DNA from 4 places in the Litoribacillus peritrichatus genome. Region 4 is predicted to be linked to each of the others. Evidence: predicted binding sites of a transcription regulator. Region 4 holds the regulator's gene; each other region holds the start of a gene.

Region 1 (4,979 bases), on a different contig from region 4:
CGGTTTTAACTTCCAGGGAGCCAGCGCGAGCAGTGCTCTCATGTACCAAGGCAGTAGGGTTAAAGGAATAAGTTGGTCTAAGCGATACTTGCTGATTACCCAAATGATCACCAGAATCCGTTTAAGGCTGGTCACTAACTACTCCTTGCTGATTACTGTCTTGGTCGAAGGCATTGCTTTTTTGATTAGCACTTTGCTGCTCCAAATTGCTGATTCTTGCGTTCAGTCGGTCGGTCTGAAGCCTGAGGTGTGTGACGAGCTCGCAGTAATAGTCGATTTCACTGGCATGAGGAAGCGTTCTTAATTCGTGGTGAATGTACTCTTCCAGGTTCTGGGTCATGCTTTGATGGGTTTTTTGTAACCATTTGCCGGAGGCTCGAATGCTTTGGCCTATCTGATGAGCAATGACGTCCCCGGTGACTTTAGCGAGAACGTACTCCCAGTCAATGTTGAGTTCCAGTGCGATGGTCATGATCTTCTGCGCGAGCTGTTCATCGCCGTTGATTTCAATGTCGCTTCCAAATAAAGCGCCATTGATGTCGTCGGCGAGGGCTAGACGAATGAAGTCAGAGGTTGTCCCTTTGATAGATAAATCCGGGATTGATAAGTCCGTTTTTGGAAAGTCTGGCTCGTTTTCGGGAATGGAGCTTAAACGCACGCCGTCATTTAACAGTTGCACACCGATGGCGACGTTCGGCTGTTTTAATCCGAACGAGAGGTGTTTGCCCTCCAAACGGGCCAGTTTGGAGAGAGTTACTTCATCGAGGGCAAGCGCCTGATTGATAACGCCTTCAATAAGCGCGAGGGTTGCCGTTGAAACCATCTGGTACATAACGAATCAGCTTAAGGCTTGATGCCTTTGTGCAGAGCAACGATGCCGCCAGTCATGTTGTGGTAGTCGCAACGAACAAATCCTGCGTCTGCCATCATGTCTTTCAGCGTTTCCTGATCCGGGTGCATACGAATGGATTCGGCCAGGTACTGGTAGCTTTCTGCATCGCCGGCAACGACCTGACCAATTTTAGGCAACAGGCTGAACGAGTAGGTGTCGTAGACTTTTTCTAACAGCGGATTGGATGGTTTAGAAAACTCAAGCACCAACAAACGGCCGCCTGGTTTTAATACACGTAACATAGATCGAAGCGCTTTGTCTTTGTCGGTCACGTTTCTCAAACCAAAGGCGATGGTGATTACATCAAACGAGTTGTTTTCAAATGGCAACGATTCTGCGTTTGCCTGTACGTATTCGATGTTATCTGTCAGGCCTAAGTTGGTCAGTCTTTCTCTGCCTACTTCCAGCATGGAGCTGTTGATGTCTGCCAGAACTACCTGGCCTTCTTTTCCAACCAGTTTTGAGAATTGTTTTGTCAGATCGCCGGTTCCACCTGCAATATCAAGAATGCGATGACCTTTTCGTACACCGCTCAGGTCGATGGTGAAACGTTTCCATAAACGGTGTATTCCGCCAGACATTAAATCGTTCATGATGTCGTATTTGCTGGCCACAGAGTGAAAAACGTCTGCAACTTTATTGGCTTTCTCGTTCACAGGTACTTGCTTGAAGCCAAAGTGGGTTGTTTTATTTTGATCCGTCATAGCGAAATAGATCCAGTTGAAGCAAAAAATTGTCGCTATTCTAACCCCGAATAGGGGGCCTTGTCTTTTGATAAAGGTCAATTTGTTGAATTCATGAGCTTTGAGGTAGAATGCTGGCCGATTGAAAATGTATGTAGTCATTTGTTCACCCGCAGGTATTTACCCGCACGGTTAAATGAACCTGAACTGCCTATGATAAAAATAAAGGCAGTTTCTTATGATGGTAAGGTTGTATGTCGAAAATTCATGTAAAACGAAATCATTCTTTAGGCATTGAAAAAGCGCTTGAAGATGCTGAAAAGCTGGCCTTGATGTTGGCGGATCGTTTTGATGCAAAATATGAATGGCAAGGAAATAAGCTGGTATTTCATCGTACGGGCGTAAAAGGTTTCCTGGATGTCACGGAAACGACGTTAGAGGTAAAAGTTGAATTGGCAATGCTAATGCGGCCTTTTAAATCAGTGGTGGAGCGGGAAATTCACAATTACTTTGAAAAAGAGTTGCGTTAGCTTTCTCGATCAATATGTAAGTCTATACTAAAGGGCGATTGTTGGCCTGAATTAAGGTTCGTAATAATTTGCCCTTCCCGAAACGAAATGATGTTCATAAATTCGTTCGCGCCGCCCAATGCTTTAAATGTGCTGAAACCCCTTTCCAGAAAATCATGCAGGTTGCCCAGGCCTTTTTTGTGGGCGGGTTTTCGAATGAGTTTCAGTGTCCATGAGATAAGTGGGATTCTCACCAGGTGATCCAGGTCGTGACCGATTTGCTTAATCAGATTGAGTTGATGTGTTCTTAACTCGCCAGCATTGCAAGCCTGGTAGGCTTGGATATATTTCTCTTCGGTAATTTCCTGGTTAAGGTCTTCTTGTCCGTGATTCAGATTTAACTGAAACAGTTTGTCTGCCAGCTGTTGGTCGAGTTCTGCTGATAGAATATTGAGCTCAACGGCTTTGGCGACGGTTTCCAGTGTTTCATCTGGTAAGAGCTTTACCAAGGTTGGGAATACGCGTTCTAAATCTCTGTCTCTTTGAATGGCATTAGGCGACAAATAAAGGTCGTCCACAAAGTAATGGGCGGCTTGTTGGTACCGTTCAGAAGCAAACAGGTCTGCGTGGGTGTGTTTGAGGCGGCTGGTTTGCCAGTGCATCAACGACTGAAGATGTTGGGCCTGGTTGTTAATGGGGAGGGCACTGTGCCGTTGTCTGTTTTTGATCAGTAGCTGACGAAGGGCTTCACCATGAACTCCGGAAACAGGTTTCGCCAGCTTGTCTTTTAACATCTTTACTACTCAATTCAGCGGTTGCTTTGTTAAATGCAACCCTACTGAAGTGACAGAGGTATCGTCAAGGGCGGAAGCCAACTTGAATCATCAAGGGTGATAAAATGGCTTGTGCCGGTAGTTTCCACCACGCGAATGTTGTTGGGTGACGACAAAGCACTTTCCAGCATGCTTTCTTTGCATAAAATGCGATCCCTTTCGGGAATGAGAATGGTACCTCGGCGAATGTGTTTGAAAATATCCGTTGAGGTTTTATCCATCCAGGTCTCGATGGAATGGATATTTTTGATGATGGTCATCGCATTTTGAGGATTTTTAAATAAGTGCTCCAGCAGCTGCTTCTTTCGGCCTTGTGTTTCACCAAAGAAGGCTTGTGAATACGTGATGAGCGGTGTCTTTTCAAGCAGTCTTAATGCCCATGGCCACATTCTTGGTGACATGTTGTCCACAAGCGCTTTTGGCATTGGGTGAATTTTTCCCTGAGGTAAAACGGGAGCTTCAAGCAAGATTTCAGCGTCTTTGAATAAATCGGGACGTTGATTGACCGCCTCAAGAATGACCCCGCCACCTCGGGAGTGCCCATGAATTCGTACATTTTTGGAAGTGGCTAACCGCTCCATGGCCTGAATCAGGATGCAGGCATCGTATTCGATGGAAGATTCCGGGTAATCGGGTTGATCAAACCAATCCGCGTGGGTGTGTTCAGGCCCGGTGACCGGGATATGATAATTACTGCAAGTCAGTAAGATCAGTTCGATGTCCGACTGAGCGTATGTTTCGGTAAAATAACAATGATTTTCCAGAAAACCGTGGACGGCAATCACGGTGTGCTTTGCAATGCCACTGTGGTTTCTGACGGAAACTCCCGCAGTGCCACATTGGTAAACTTCGCCACTGAACAACTCTTGATAAGTCTGCCTGATTGGTTCAGATAGCTTATGGATCGTATTGGTTTTTGCCATAGATGAAGCACCCATGTTTTAGTCCTTAGCGCGAACTGCCATCGCTACTGTAATTATCATTATAGTCAGACCTTTATGCCACATAATTAAAGTTGAGGGTATAAGAGGAAACGCAATGTTGTAATTTGTAGCACAATGTTACATTCAGAAGAGAAATAAAGGCCCTGAATATCTACAGAGCCGTAGGGCTATATAGAGCCGTAGAGCTATATAAAGCTGAAACCGTTAAGGCGAAGTCGGGGGTTATTGAATTTCAGCCAGTTCGTCAATGGCTGCCTGCTGGTCAAGTTGTTCCATGGCATCGTAAATCTGGCAGCTGGCGGCTTTGTCATACAGTTGCTGGGCTTCTTTTAACTTTGATGGGCCGAACATCATGATCAGACCGTCTGCGTATTGGGTGTAGCCAATAGGAAAGCTGGGGGCAATTCGAATGGCAGAACGAAAGTGTTTTAAGCCTGCATCCTTGTTGGCACCGTAGGACAGGCTGGCGACAAGTTTACCTACCTGGTCGATGATCTCTGCGTGATACGTTCCAAATGCAATTTGAGCTTCTGCGTGCCGGGGGGCTAATTCAAGTGTTTTTTCGAGGCTCTTTCGTACTTCTTTACCGTAGCCCTCGGCCAGCGCTTTCGTGATGGATATGCCCTGACTGTATCTGCCTAACGCGTAACTTCGGTTGTAGTGAGATTCCGGGTTAGTCGGCATGACTTCAATGGCGTGATCTGCCAATCGGGTGGCTTCCTGGAAAAGGTCTAGTTTTAATGACTCGTTGGACTCCAGGTGGGTTGCGTAAATAGCCATTGCCTTAGAGGCCAGATTCAAACCGAACAGGCCGGTGGCCAAGCCAATCTCTGTGGCTTTTTGGTAATTCCCCAAATGAAAATGGAGCCAGCCAAGCTTTAGCTTCTCGGCAATTTCAGACAATGAGTTACTGCCCAGAGAAGCTGCTATGATTGGGTATTTGTGTGTGATTTCAGTGAGAGACGCAAAAGTTGGATAGACTTCGGCATTACCGATATGAAGGCGGTGCCAGTTGCTTTCAAGCTTTTCAAGAGTTAATGAAACCGGTGTGAGTTGATAAGGTGTCCAGGTGTATTGAAGTAACTGATTCATGATGGCTATTACGCGAGTACTGTTTA
Region 2 (4,979 bases), on a different contig from region 4:
ATAAAAGGTGCTGCGAGCCATATCAATCAACATGGGGCGATGAGCCGTAACCTAACTTCCTTTTCAGACGTAGCCGCGCAACGGGATGCGCTTTGGGTCCTGCGAAATGGGATATTAGCTCAGGATCAAGCTGTGGTTGCGAAAGCGGTGTTGGCGTTGGAATACGCTTTTGAGTATCAAACCTCAGAAGGGAATTTCAGCAATGGCCGAGGTGTCAGTGCCCGGACGGCAGTGGGCGTGGATGCTTTTTATTTATACGCATTGGGCTATGCGTATCAGCTGTTAGGGGCTGACGGTCGGTTTCCAACATCATATCAGCGACTCGATGGTCATCGATCATCCTGGCAGAAAGCCATTTCATGGTTAGCAAATAATTCTGCGGAACTGTATCGGCAGGATAAGCACACGCCGAACCGGTTGCTGTTTGATGCGATGGCGTTTTCTTTTGCGAATCATGCAATGCCCGATGCAAACCTAAAGAAGTTAGGACGCACTTACTTACAGAGAGCGCTTTATGCGCAAAGAGACGATGGCGCTTTTATTGAGAAGGGCGGGCATGATTCCAGCTATCAAGCCGTATGTTTATTGAATTTAAGTTGGTTGGCTTTGTATTCCGAGGACTCGCAAGAAAAAGTTGAAATTCAACAAGCGCTGACAAAAGGTGCGGCCTGGCTGGCGGCCAGAATTTCAGCGAAAGGCGAAGTTTCCAAACGGGGAAATACCCGAACGGGGTCTGGCCAGGAGATTCAATCCGGTAAAGAAAAAGACATCAATTACCCGGAAGTTGCACTCAGTTTGTATTATGCGTCTGAGCTGTTGAACCAGCCTGAATATGCAGACAAAGCGGATAAAGTGGTGGCTTTTGCATTGGCATATTACGGCTATGATTAGATACTTTTCTAATACCTTTGATTTAATTCTGTGAGTCCTTAGGTGGAGAAGATGATTAAAGGTCACTTTTGCATCTTGTTTTGAATCTTTGCATTGTATAGCCTTGTGATCAGCACTTTGGAACACAGCAAATACATACAACAAAACTACAACAAGAATAAGAGTAGACCATGCGAGACAAGTATAAGTATATTGGCCCCCTGTATGATTTCTTAAGCAGCATTTATGGTGGTGAATCCATTCATGATTGTAAACGCGCCATGCTAACGGAAGAAAACGTAAAAGCCGGCGATAAGATTTTAATTGCAGGTGCTGGCCATGGTAAGGATGCCATTCGTGCTGCAGAACTCGGCGCAGATGTCACCGTGGTTGATCTGTCTGAAACCATGCTCATTAAATTGAAGCAAGCGTTTGAAAAACACCCCGGCAACCTCAACGTAAATGTGGTTCATGCCGATATCCTCACCTTCGAAGAATATGAAACCTACGATATGGTGATTGCGAACTTCTTCCTGAATGTTTTTTATGAAGACTTCATGGAAAAGATTACTGATCACCTGATCAAATGCACCAAGCAAGGTGGCAAGTTTGTCATTGGTGACTTTGCGTATCCGAATGGCAATCCAATCAGTAATACCATCCAAAAAGGGTACTGGTACACGGCTGCACTGATCTTTTATGTGACCTCTGATAACGCTATTCATGAAATTTACAACTACACCGAGTTGATGAAATCCAAGGGGCTGGAGGTATCAGAAACTAAGCACTATCGTTACTTGGGCATGAATTGTTATGCCTCTGTGATGGGCACCAAAGTGGTTGCCTCTGACCTGAGTGCAGAAACTAAGACCGAGCAACCGGAAGAAGCGACAGCTTAAATAATCGACTGCGTAAGCAATCGTCAGCTGTTTAGCGTCAGAAGCTAAAAGTCTTTTCTCAAAAGCCGAGTTTTACTTTGTATTGTTCATACAAGGTTGCTCGGCTTTTCTATATTTTACGGATGTTTTGCCGGGGACGTTGTCATCAATGGCTCTTGATGGTTCAGCGCGTCGGAAACAGAATTCACAGATTTCATGGCCCAGTTTTGAAACTGAATGACCTTCGGTAATATTTGATCCTGCAAGACTCGCACAGCCTTTGGCATTTGAGCCGGGTCTATGGCATCCAGTAAATTTTTCACTTCATGACCTAATTCGGTATCCCCCAATATTAACAATTGTCTCTGGAAGAACAGGGTGTCCGGATCAATTTCTCGCGACAGAATTTTTATGAGTGCTGAACTGTTACCCCGAATTTCCGTATCGGCATTAGGGGAATGAGTGATGATCAGCTTGCGGTTTTGATCTAGCCCCAGGCACCAGCTGAATTGCGCGTCGGTAATGGTGATTTTAACTTTTCGATCAATTAAGGCATCAAAATCCCCTTCTTTGATGGCTTCTTTCAGGACTTCGTTCAAGGCTTTCTGAAGGACAACCCTTTGTAATGCCTCCGGTGTGTGTCTGACTGGAGCTGCTGCGTAATAAGCCGGGCGTTTTACGACATCAATGGGGGTTGGTAACCGTCTGATCAATTGGTTCGGACGCGCCAATTGGTGCGCCAGGTTGGCAAAATTAATCGGCAACATCTTGTGCAACTCCTTGTTGAATTTGGCCTATTAAAACGGAAATGGCCTAGCCGGGTGTTGATGTGTATCAACTTGGAAGGAGGCTTTGTGGAGTAAGGTGTGTGTCCATTGATATACCTGATTGAATTGGTCGGAAAAGCCATAGGTGCTGGGCTGGTTCGTTAATATCCCATTTATGTAAGCGAGATAAACACAATGGAATTGGTATGCCCGGCAGGCAGTCTCCCTGCGTTTCAACAGGCCGTAGATCATGGCGCAGATGCGGTCTTTATCGGTTTTAAAGATAACACCAATGCTCGTCATTTTGCGGGTTTAAATTTTGATGATCGAAAAGCACGTAAAGCGCTGGAATACGCTCGCTCTAAGGGCGTGAAGTTATATGTTGCGATCAATACCTATGCTCAGGAAGCCAACTGGCAACGTTGGCAAGACGCCGTTAATAAAGCGGTGGATTTTGGTGCCGATGCATTGATTGCTGCGGATGTCAGCGTGATGGACTATGCCTCTGAGCATCACCCAAATTTGAATATTCATCTCTCGGTTCAGGGGTCTGCCACCAATTATGCGGCCCTAGAGTTTTATGTGGATCGCTTCAACATTAAACGGGCGGTGTTGCCCAGAGTGTTATCTCTTAAACAGGTTCAGCAAGTGGCGGCTTCCAAGAAAGTGGATGTGGAGGTCTTTGGTTTTGGCAGCCTTTGCATTATGGCGGAAGGTCGGTGTTATTTATCTTCTTATATGACCGGAGAATCTCCTAACACCCAAGGCGTTTGTTCTCCCGCCAAGTTTGTGGAATGGAGGCAAGAAGGGGATGTGCTGGAATCTCGCTTGAATGATGTGTTGATTGATCGTTACCAACCGGATGAGAAAGCTGGCTATCCCACCTTGTGTAAGGGCCGTTTCGAAACCGAAGGAAAGACTTATCACACCCTCGAAGAACCCACCAGTTTGAACACCCTGAATATCTTACCCGAGTTAAATAAAGCGGGTGTGAAGGCCATTAAAATTGAAGGCCGCCAACGAAGCCCTGCTTACGTTGCAAAAGTGGTGTCTATCTGGCGCCAGGCCATTGATAGGATGAAAGCCAATCCGGAACAGTTTGAAACGGATGAACAGTGGATGAAAGAGTTGGCTGGTTTTTCGGAAGGCTCACAAACCACACTTGGAGCGTACTCCAGACCTTGGCAATAGATGAATAAATATAGGTGGATGAAATGAAAATATCGTTGGCTCCTATCAGTTATTTTTGGGAAAAACAGGCTGTATTTGAATTTTACGAAGCAGCCGCCGAATCGGATGCAGACATCATTTATTTGGGTGAAACAGTCTGCTCTAAGCGTCGTCAGTTGAGGTTGGATGATTGGTTCGAAATTGCAGCTCAGCTTCAGGACAAAGGCAAAGAGGTGGTGCTTTCTACATTGGCTTTGATCGAAGCTGAGTCTGAGCTTCATGCACTGAAGCAGTTATGCCACAAATCGGTGGATCAAGGTTATTTGGTGGAAGCGAATGACATGGCCGCCATTAAATTTTTGAGCGATGCTAAGCACTATTTTGTGGCGGGTAATGCCCTGAACATATACAACGCGCGCAGTTTGAAAGTCATCGCTGAAGCCGGTGCCATTCGTTGGCAGCCACCGTTGGAATTGTCGGGTGATGGTTTGGAGGATATCGTCTCAGGTTACCGAGCTTTAGAGAATGAGGATGATCAAACCATAGAAACAGAGATTTTGGGGTATGGTCACATGACCTTAGCGTATTCGGCCCGATGCTATACCGCCAGAGCTTACGACTTCCCGAAAGATCAATGCAAATTCATTTGTTTGGATCACCCCCAGGGGATGAAAACCAAGAGCCAGGATGGTCTGGAAATCTTTACTCTGAACGGCATTCAAACCCAGTCTGGAAAGTGCCAGAATCTGCTCAATCAGTGGCAGGATACTCGGGAGCGAGGCGTTGATATCATTCGCATTACACCGGAAGACAGCAACTGCCTCGACATTGTTCAGCAATTAAGTAATGCCATCAAAGCGGACAAATCGGATGTATTGCCAATCACCGAACAGCACTGTAATGGCTACTGGAACCGAATCTCAGGCATGGAAATAGCGGAGGTATGAGCCTTCCTGGGGCGCGTGAGTTTTGCGTGTTCTTTGTGTGTTTTGTGATTAATGGGAGAGGTGGCCAGTGTGGATGTCTGTTTGTTATTGTATGTTTTCCGTTGTTAGCGGCACACCGAGCCTCTACTTCACGCTTACCGCTTGAAGTTCAAAGCTGCTAAGTAAGCAGAGAGATTAGGTGACGCACCTACAGGATTGATCGCGCCGCTCCTGCACATCCATGTGCTCGCGGCATATCGTTCATCCTGAACATAAGAACCCTGGCTTCGGCTGGGGTTTTTTGTGCCTACTATAAATTCAATATGTGGCTTAAATCATCCAGAGGGCTTTGAACGGAATTGCCGCCT
Region 3 (4,979 bases), on a different contig from region 4:
ATCGCCCAGCAAGGCATAGAGCAGTACGTCAGCTGTGCTGGAATCATTGCAGGCAGGACGTTACTCGATAAAGCCATACTCACGCCATCCTACCCATTGGAAACTATAAAACGGATTAGCTATAAAACGGGTTAACTATAAAACGGGTTAGCTCATGGCTTGAGATTCGAGCTGAGCACTTAGGCTGATCTTATTCTTAGACCGAGCTTTCGGCACCTGCATCCATAAGCACCACAAAATCAACCCAATACCAATCCAGCCCATAGTGCTGATGCTTTCCCTCACAATCACGACTGCCATTATGGTTGCCACTACAGGTTCCAACAAAGTAATAAGTGTTGCTTGGCTGGCTTCGACAAACTTTAAACCATACCCAAACAGAACGTAGCCCAAAAACATAGGAATCACCGCCATATACACAGCCACTACTGAATTGATATTTGAGGCAAACAGATTCTCCCCTGTAATAAATAACGAAGGCAACAAAACCAGAGCTGCTAATCCAAACATACAGGCCATAGCAGATTTCGAATCAATACCCTGCTCAATCATTCCTCGTGCAGACCAGGAGTACACGGCATAAGACACTCCGGCCACCAGCCCGAGTACAATCCCAAAGTAATGATCCCAATGCTGAGAATCTGAAGCATCATGAGTGTCTTTCGACAGAGCAAGAAGAACAATACCAATAGCACCTAAGGTAAAACTTACCACCCACTGTCTCGAAAGGCTCTTCTTGCTGATAAGACACTCCAATAACACCGTAAAGAAAGGAGCACTGGCAATAGAAACCACGGTTCCAACAGCAACCCCTGATAAACGCATGGAGCTGTAAAACGCCAGCGGGTACAAAGCCACCGAAAAGCCACCGCTCATCATCAGCTTATAATTAATCAGCAACCGTCCCTTGTCATTAATTAAGTTATTCATAGCATACACCACAAGCAGAACGCCACCGCCACCCATGGCGAAAGCGCCGGTGGCTAACGGGCTAACATCGGGTGTAAAACTCGCCGCTGTGCCTGTTGTCCCCCAAAAGAAACACGCAATAATAATGGCGACAATCCCTTGCCACCCAAAATGACTGTGAGACACATAACGAGATGACATTGCACTTCCTCTAATCGAATCAAGACTAAGAAAAAGTGTATACTCAGTACAATCTGATATTATGCAGATAGGACGCTTTTATAGATTAAAAAGGCGCAATTAGCTAAGCAGCCTACTAACGGGAAAACGCTCTGGGCGATAAACCAAAGTGCTCTGTGAAACGTCGACCAAACGAAGAAAGATCAGAATAGCCCACCTGCTCTGCTACCAGCTGAATCGGGTAATCGGTATGCATCAACAAGGCCTTGGCTTTCTCCATGCGTTCCCCGGTGATGAACTGCATAGGGCTTAAGCCCACCTGCACTTTAAATAATTTTTTAAATTGAGTCGGGCTTAAACAGGCTATTTTGGCTAGATCATCAATCGTCAAACGCTCAGAAAGATGTTCAAGCACATACTCCAACACAGCACGAATTCGATGATCCAACTGTTTGAACATCCCCTGCTCTGCCAGCAAAAGCACAAAAGTTTCAAACATTGACTGTTCAAGCTCAGGATTAACCTGATGCTCTAACTGCTTCTCGATAAAATTAAGATAACTGATCAAAGGCGGCGTAATTGAAAACACCAAGCTCTCAGACTGTGCCAGATTACTTGGTAATTCCACCAAATCCGCCACCACAAATCGTGCTTCTTCATTAGCGGTGAAATGATGGATCTCACCCGTTTTAATAACCACACACTCCCCTGGTGCAACCTTACCAACATAACCTTCGACTTCGATATTGATAACACCACGTAACGGCAACACTAACTGATGATAGTCGTGAGAATGACCTCTGCGTTTACGACTGTAGAAACGGATGGAAAGATGATTGGACATATTGAGGTTTACAGGTTTCACTTAAGTTAATGACTTGTTTATCTTGCCTGATTTTCACGACAATACAATCAAGATGCACAATAGAATAAACGTTGAAAGACCAGTACTGCCCTCCACCTCAGGCGGTATGATCTTTTCTCCGGTTTCTCTTCTTTCCCCATGTGCAGCGAGGGTTTGATTTCAAATCAAGCCGTTATCACACAAGCATCAATCACATTTTTCAAAGCGGCCACAGTAGCATCATCATCCGAAAGGGGTTCCGCCATCGCGGCGTAACAGGCTTGTCTTACATCAATGCCACCCACGACCAATTTCGCTGCATAGATAAGCAACCGGGTGGACGCCGCTTCCTCTAAGTCGTGATCTTTTAAGTTTCTCAGTGCTCCGCCCAAACGAACGAGCTGTTCTGCCAACGACTTATCCGCCCCACTTTCCTTCATGACAATTCGGGTTTCCACTTCCGGTGTCGGATAATCAAACTTCATTGCGACAAAACGCTGACGAGTACTGGGCTTCATCCCTTTAATCAGGCTTTGATAACCAGGGTTATAAGATACCACCAGCATGAAACCGGGTGCGGCTTCCAGGTATTCACCCGTTCGTTCAATAGGTAGAACACGTCGGTCATCCGCCAACGGGTGAAGCACCACAGTGGTGTCTTTACGGGCTTCAACCACTTCGTCCAGATAACAAATGCCACCTTCACGTACCGCTCGGGTGAGCGGGCCATCCTGCCAGTATGTCCCCTCAGGACCAATCAAGTGACGCCCCACTAAGTCAGCAGCAGTCAAGTCATCATGACAAGACACCGTATACAGAGGTCTGTTTAACTTCTCTGCCATCGCGGCAATGAAACGTGTTTTACCACAGCCGGTCGGCCCTTTAATGAGCACAGGTAACTGATGTTTATAAGCATGTGAAAATAGCTCAACCTCGTTGTTCTGAGGTTCATAATAGAGTGCATCTTCTGAATTATTGACCGCAATCTCTACGCTCATAATGAGGCTCCGTCTTAAAACTTAATTTAAAGCCATACTAATGCACTCAACTTTATTTCTATTGATTCGTATCAGTATATGGAACGGTAGTTCGGATATTCTCAATACAAAGCGTAAGAAGTAACCCTACCCATTTAAGCATTCTTGATAAGGGTACTGCGACTATATGAGAGAGACACAGTATGAGTGAAACAAGACGCTGCCAAAACTGCCAAAACGAGTTAGTTAAGACAGCCAAACTGTGCCCTCAGTGCGGTATACCTTGCCAGCCAGAGCGTGACAACCAACGTAAATGGATGGGCATTGATTTTAAGTTGTTTGTGATTTTATTAACGTTCTTCTGTGCTGCAATGGTTTTATGGTTGCCGCGCTAAACTCATTGAGCCAACCATTTCGAGCCGAGCCTTTCAGACCGCGCCTTTCAGATCGAATCTTTCAGATCGAATCTTTCAGATCGAACACCCAACATGATCAGGCAAAAGTCTTTCCCGGAAGCTCATCCAAGACCCATCCGAATTAAAACCAGCAACTTACTGCCAGATAAACACCACTTAAGCACTTCAACCACAGCCTGCGTTTGAAAAGTAAACAAGCTGAACTACTGTAAAGATAGCCTCTGTGCTCTATGAGAAGCGTTTTACTCAATACAAAACGCTTGTGAAAGTGCGCCGGACACCATCAAGAAAGAATGGCTATTTTGCTCAAAGAGTGGAATTTATGTCGATCACGAAAAAAGTCTTGTTGATCATGCTGCTGTTGGCATTCGTGTTCGTCGGCGCAAATTATTACATTCAAAAAGAAATTATCTTCCCTACTTTTTCGAACATCGAGGAACAACACGCAAAAGCAAACATAGATCGCGTTGAAGAATTATTGAATGAAACCATCAACCAGCTCAACCGAATCAACTATGACTGGTCTGCCTGGGACGATACGTATGAATTTGTGGAGAGCAGAGACGACGGTTATATTGAAAATAATTTAATGTACAGCACCTTTGAAAACCTCCAAATCAACCTGGTTTATTTTCTAAACAAGGAAGGGGAATTGATATGGGGTGAAGTTTATGACTTCACTCAAGAAGAACCGTTAATCAGCTCAGACGAGTACATCACGGACTCACTCGAAAGCCTTAAACCATACATTGACAGCATTGACTTAAACTCACATTCGGACGATCAGTTTTCTAAAGGGATTTTTATTCATGACAATACCCCAATCGCATTCTCCATCAGACCGATTTTAGACAGCGAAGGTAATGGCCCCTACAGAGGTTATATAGTTCAGGGCATGTTGATTGACGAAGCCATGATTGAGAAATTTCAAAATCAAATCAAACTAAAATTCAAACTGAAAACGCTTGAGACCAGCGATATATCCGGTGCGCCCAGCGAACGACATAGTTACCTGATCAATGAAATCAGTGATACATCACTGGAGATCTCCAAAAACTATTACTCAAACAATCGCCCGATCTTAACCATCAGTACACAAGTCCCCAGAGACATTACTCTCAATGGCTTGACCAGCATTCGTTATGCGTTAACAACGCTGTTTATTATTGGAATTTTCAGCTTTGTGATTTTTTGGTTCGTGATCAAAGCCAGTGTCTTGCGGCCTATTTCTGATTTAACGAAGCAAATGCTTAAAATATCAAAAAATAAAGACTATGCCCTAAGATCCGATATAAACAGCCAAGATGAAGTGGGCTTACTTGCCAAAGAGTTCAATCACATGCTGTCTATCATAGAAAGTGGGAATTCAGAGTTAAAAGAGGCCTACTCTCGGATCAAATCCGATCATGAAAAACTGTTAAAAGCAGACGCCGAGTTACACGCAGCTAATATTAAGCTAGAACAACTGACCGTCACCGACCCACTGACCGGGATTGCAAATCGCCGATGTTTTGAAAACAAACTCAGCCTCGAATGGAGCCACCTAAAACGCTCTGGTCAGTACCTTTCCATTGTTATGATCGATATTGATTACTTTAAAGCATACAACGATCACTATGGTCATCCGGCGGGTGATCACTGCCTAAAACAAGT
Region 4 (4,979 bases):
TGTACGAAATATTCCGCCGATGTGCGTTGGCGGTCATGAACAGCGGTATTGATAATGACGATATAGAACAGCTTGAAAATCAATATCGCGATTTTGATATCAATATTGTGCCCCAGGCGAGAGGCGCGTGTCTGGAAGTTCAGAATGCACCTGCAAGAGCATTCGTAGATGGAAAAATGATTCAAGGGGTGAAAGAGAATTTATATTCGGTCTTGAGAGATATCATTTACCTGAGTACTCAGCTTGATTTGGACGAGTTAGGTCAGGAAGGCAATGGGGCTCAAATTACAGAGGCTGTTTTTCATACTCTAAGGCAAGCCAATGCGCTAAAAGCTCGGATGGACCCGAACATTATCGTTTGTTGGGGAGGACACTCCATTGGCAGTGTTGAGTATGATTACACCAAAGAAGTGGGTTATCAGTTGGGCCTGAGGGGGTTTGATATTTGCACCGGTTGTGGTCCGGGCGCGATGAAGGGGCCGATGAAGGGCGCAAACGTGGCCCATGTGAAGCAAAGAATCCGCACCCCGAGGTACATAGGTCTTACGGAACCGGGCATCATTGCAGCAGAATCGCCAAACCCGATTGTGAACGAGCTGATCATCATGCCGGACATTGAAAAGCGTCTGGAGGCGTTCATTCGTTTGGGCCACGGGATTGTTGTGTTTCCTGGTGGCGCCGGTACGGCTGAAGAAATTTTGTATTTACTCGGCGTGCTGATGGGCAGTGATCACGGACAAGCGTTTCCTGTGTATTTTACGGCCCCCAAAGAGTCTGCGGATTACTTTATTGAAATCGATGAGTTTATTGGCAGTACGTTAGGGCCTGAAGCCCAGAAGCTATATGAAATTATTATTGCTGATCCTGAGCAGTTAGCAATTACTTTAAATGAAAGAATGACTGAGGTGAAAGAGCACCGGAAGTCCATTCAGGATGCATTTTACTTTAATTGGTTACTGAAGATTAATGAGGTATTTCAGGAGCCTTTTGTGCCGACTCATAAAACTATGTCCGAATTGGATTTGCATATGGATCAACCTCCGTATCAGTTGGCATCACAGCTACGGCGGGCAATGTCGGGTATTGTTGCGGGTAATGTAAAAGAACAGGGCATTGCTGAAATACACAAGCACGGTCCCTTTAAATTGCACGGTGATAAAGTATTGATGCAAAAGCTGGATAAGTTATTAAAATCTTTTGTTCGGCAGAAGCGGATGAAGTTGCCGGGCAGCAAGTACGTTCCTTGCTATGAAGTAATTACTGACTGAATTTGAGAGGAACGCAATTTAAAATATAAGCCCGAAAGGGCTTATATTTTTGTCGTTATCAACAGGCTTTAACTGGCGGATTTACTGCCGCAAGGTCTTTGTACGCTGTCTTGCAAGTCAGCAAGTTCGTAAAGTGTGTCCATATCCAGCAATTCGATGTCTCTGCTGCTGTCAATGAATCTCAGGATTTCCTGCTGTTGGAATTTACTGAAAATACGGCTAATGGTTTCAACCGCTAACCCCAGGAAGTTACCGAGATCGTTTCGGGACATGGTTAATCTGAAACGCGTTGCAGAGTAGCCTCGGCGATGAAAACGCTCAGAGAGGGAAACCAAGAACGTAGCTAAACGCTGATCTGAGGTTTTTTTGCTCAGAAGCAGCATCATTTGCTGATCTTCAGATATTTCCTGACTCATGCTGTGAAGAATCTGGTCTCTCAGCTCTGGTAAGTCGTCTGCCAGTGCGTCTAAGCTGTCGTATGGAATGTCACAAACGGTCGTTGTCTCAAGGGCAACGGTCGAGATTGGATACTTCTTCTTAAATAAGCCGTTTAAACCGATCAGCTCACCGGCAAAGTGGAAGCCAACAATCTGCTCCTCTCCGGATGGGCTGGTAACAAAGCTTTTTACACTGCCTGATCGGATTGCTAAAACCGATTGAAAATCATCGCCTTGTCGCCAGATGGTGTGACTTTTCTGGAAGGGTCTGCCGCGTTTGATGATGGCATCTAATCGGTCGACGTCGTGCCCGTCCAGCGAAATAGGAAGGCACAATGAACTTAGAGTACAATCCTGGCAGCTAACGGCCGTTCCACAGCTTTTGACTGAATTTAAGGTTTTTTGTGACATCTTCTGTATCTTCTTTAAGAATTTTTGAGTTTTATATCACATGCGAGTAAACCAATAAAGCACTTAAATAGTGCAAGGATATTTCATCGGCTTACAAATCAAATAATTAGTGATTCTAAATTATAACCATTTGGTCGTTTTTTGCGACGTTAATGATTCATTTTCGAATGATCCATCTTAGAGTGATCAACCTGGCTCTCTTGCATGCCATGATCCATGTTTGAGTGATCCATTTCTGAATGATCCATGCTGGAATGATCGATCGTGCCAGTTGATTCCGAGTGGTTCATATTAGAATGGTCAATCGTGTCATTTGGATTACCATGATTCATATTCGAATGATCTCCGGTTGAATGACCTCCGGCCGAATGATCCATACCCGCATGATTTCCATGTCCAAAGATGTGTTGGCTGTTACCAAAAATAATCCACACGCCCATCAGTATCATAAGTATAGCAGCCACATACCTGACACTTTGATTTCGAATGAAACTCGTCAGCTGTGAAGCGAGCATTCCGGTTAAAAGCATGGTCGGTAAAGTACCCAAGCCAAAAGCAAACATGATCGAGGCTGAACCCATGACCGTTGGGCTGGCTGAAGCAAGAACTAAGGTGCTGTAAACCAGGCCGCACGGAAGCCATCCCCAAAGTAAGCCAAGCATCAGTGCTTTGGGTGGATTGGATGGCGGCAAAAACGGTTTGGTCAGAGGTGAAATAAACTTCCAAATAAACTGGCCAACTTTTTCAATGGAGGTAATCGCACGAGACCAGTCTGCAACGTATAACCCCATAAGGATGATAAAGACCCCTGCGATGATTCTGAGTACCATGCCTATCATCGGGTTGATGTCGGTAAAGAAGGTGCTGATTAAACCAATCAGAACCCCGGCAAGGGTGTAGCTGATAATTCTTCCGCTATTAAAACTCAGTGATAAAGCCAGGCGATTTTTGATCGAACCTTTTGTGTTGACGCCGAAAGCGCCGGTGATTCCGCCACACATGCCGATGCAGTGTGCACCGCCTAAAAGTCCGACTAAAAAAGCTGCTGCAAAAGAAAGTGTATCTGGGGTCATATAGGTAAGATCAGGCAATAATGGATTGGAGGGTTATTTTTTCTGCGTAGGTTTTGCATCATCAGGAAGGAGTTCGTCGTCGTCATCAAACAGAATTTTATGTGCTGGTGATTCAAGGTCATCAAACTGACCGCTCTTAATGTTCCACACCAAGGCGATAACAGCGATGCTTAAAAAAATAATCGAAATAGGGATCAGGAATAAAATACTGTCCACTTGAAACCTCTTAACGCGCGATTAGCATTGATTGAGTTGCCTTGAGCTTCGTTGGTTTAAATATTACGAAGCCTAACGGCATTAAGTACTACCACCAGAGAGCTGGTGGACATACCTATCGCGGCAGCCCAGGGTGGAATGTAACCTGTGGCGGCCAGCGGTAAAGCAATCAGATTATACAATAAAGCCCACGATAAATTCTGTTTAATTACTTTTCTGCACTTAACGGCTATTTCAAATGCTTTGGATATGGCTGTCAGTTTTCCGTTCATGAGCACCATATCCGATTTGGTTTTGGCTAAATCTGTTGCTTCGCTCATTGCAATGGATACGCCTGCTGAAGCTAATACAGGAATGTCATTAATGCCATCACCAATCATGAGCGTTTTTTTATTTTGAGCGTGCAGCTCATTTAACTTGTCGAGTTTCTCTTGCGGAGATAAGCCCGAGTGGATGTTAGGTATTTGGAGTTTGTCACCTATGATCTTTGCCGCTTGAGAGCGATCACCGGTCAGCATATGAACCTGAAGATTACGTTCGGTCATTTCTGTCACTGCCTGGATGGCATCTTCTCGTTCGGTGTCTTCTACTTTGAACCAAGCCAGCGGTTGTTCGTGGTTGGCCAGTATGACCCAATGGTTGGAGTCTGGCGATTTTACTTCGGATGAATTCAGTTGTTGTGCAATGAACTCTGCATGGCCGATATGATAGGTTTCTGAGTCAATCACCCCGGATAAGCCGCCACCTGGCGTGATAACTACGTCTGTGGCTGGGCTGGTTGAACTTGGGAATGCTCTGGCAATAGGGTGTTCTGAAAGGGCTTCAAGATTCGCCGCTATATCCAAGGCTTCTTCTTTACTCAATTGATCGACGGTTGTTACATCCGCAATGGTGAGCTTACCTTGGGTGAGCGTTCCGGTTTTATCGAACAACACATCGGTGGTGGTTGGTAGCGTTTCCAGTACGTGTGTGCTGGTGATCACCAGACCTGAGCGTTTAAGGGAGGAAGTTGCTGCGGTAATAGCCGTTGGTGTGGCCAGCGAAAGCGCACAGGGGCAGGTAACCACAAGCACGGATAAGGCGATCCAAAAGGCTTTATCCGGGTCGATAAACATCCAGCATCCCCAAACAGTGACGGCCGTAATCAAGACCGCAGCGACAAACCGGCTGGCGATGGTGTCAGCAATTCTGGCAATGCGGGGCTTTGAAGACTCCGCTTTGTTCATCAGCTCAACAACGAGGTTTAAGGTATTTTGGTGGCCGATTTTAATGATCTCAACGACTAAAGGATGGTCCAGGCAAACGGTACCACCTAAGACTTCATCGCCAATGGTTTTAGAGACGGGCAGGTATTCACCCGTTAATGCCGATTCATCCAGATCCGCCGTGCCTTCGATGACGCGAGCGTCAGACGGCACGGTATGCCCGGGCTTGATCAGCACTTGATCGCCTAGTTTAATTTGCTCTGTGGAGGTTATCTGATATTCGCCATCTTTATAAACCAGTGTGGTGTTTGGGAGTAAACCAATTAACTCATTACTGGCTTGGGAATTTTGATGTCGGGCTTTCATTTC

Evidence for each region. Region 4 encodes FNR, which switches genes on or off when oxygen is low (the NO sensors DNR and NnrR bind a similar motif). Its sites were predicted from a motif close to TTGATNTANATCAA; they were not measured.
Region 1: ABD744_RS14015 (polyhydroxyalkanoic acid system family protein) is a predicted target of FNR. The motif match lies at 1,664-1,677, and genes of this name have one in related genera.
Region 2: ubiT (ubiquinone anaerobic biosynthesis accessory factor UbiT) is a predicted target of FNR. The motif match lies at 2,573-2,586, and genes of this name have one in related genera.
Region 3: ABD744_RS03950 (CbbQ/NirQ/NorQ/GpvN family protein) is a predicted target of FNR. The motif match lies at 2,993-3,006, and genes of this name have one in related genera.

The regions. Positions count from the first base shown of each region.
Region 1 is NZ_BAABBN010000007.1:953,114-958,092, forward strand. It holds gene ubiB (ubiquinone biosynthesis regulatory protein kinase UbiB) at 1-135, opposite strand, end outside; gene ABD744_RS14005 (ubiquinone biosynthesis accessory factor UbiJ) at 122-832, opposite strand; gene ubiE (bifunctional demethylmenaquinone methyltransferase/2-methoxy-6-polyprenyl-1,4-benzoquinol methylase UbiE) at 844-1,596, opposite strand; gene ABD744_RS14015 (polyhydroxyalkanoic acid system family protein) at 1,830-2,105, shown strand; gene ABD744_RS14020 (DUF8198 family protein) at 2,102-2,878, opposite strand; gene ABD744_RS14025 (alpha/beta hydrolase) at 2,920-3,855, opposite strand; gene ABD744_RS14030 (tetratricopeptide repeat protein) at 4,084-4,953, opposite strand.
Region 2 is NZ_BAABBN010000004.1:589,794-594,772, forward strand. It holds gene ABD744_RS03810 (hypothetical protein) at 1-891, shown strand, start outside; gene ABD744_RS03815 (class I SAM-dependent methyltransferase) at 1,062-1,769, shown strand; gene ubiT (ubiquinone anaerobic biosynthesis accessory factor UbiT) at 1,886-2,515, opposite strand; gene ubiU (ubiquinone anaerobic biosynthesis protein UbiU) at 2,711-3,706, shown strand; gene ABD744_RS03830 (U32 family peptidase) at 3,730-4,632, shown strand; gene ABD744_RS23140 (hypothetical protein) at 4,922-4,979, opposite strand, start outside.
Region 3 is NZ_BAABBN010000004.1:613,384-618,362, reverse strand. It holds gene ABD744_RS03960 (DMT family transporter) at 148-1,110, opposite strand; gene ABD744_RS03955 (AraC family transcriptional regulator) at 1,226-1,933, opposite strand; gene ABD744_RS03950 (CbbQ/NirQ/NorQ/GpvN family protein) at 2,119-2,931, opposite strand; gene ABD744_RS03945 (zinc-ribbon domain-containing protein) at 3,114-3,305, shown strand; gene ABD744_RS03940 (sensor domain-containing diguanylate cyclase) at 3,649-4,979, shown strand, end outside.
Region 4 is NZ_BAABBN010000012.1:486,483-491,461, reverse strand. It holds gene ppnN (nucleotide 5'-monophosphate nucleosidase PpnN) at 1-1,268, shown strand, start outside; gene fnr (fumarate/nitrate reduction transcriptional regulator Fnr) at 1,337-2,116, opposite strand; gene ABD744_RS18790 (sulfite exporter TauE/SafE family protein) at 2,266-3,189, opposite strand; gene ccoS (cbb3-type cytochrome oxidase assembly protein CcoS) at 3,223-3,405, opposite strand; gene ABD744_RS18780 (heavy metal translocating P-type ATPase) at 3,462-4,979, opposite strand, start outside.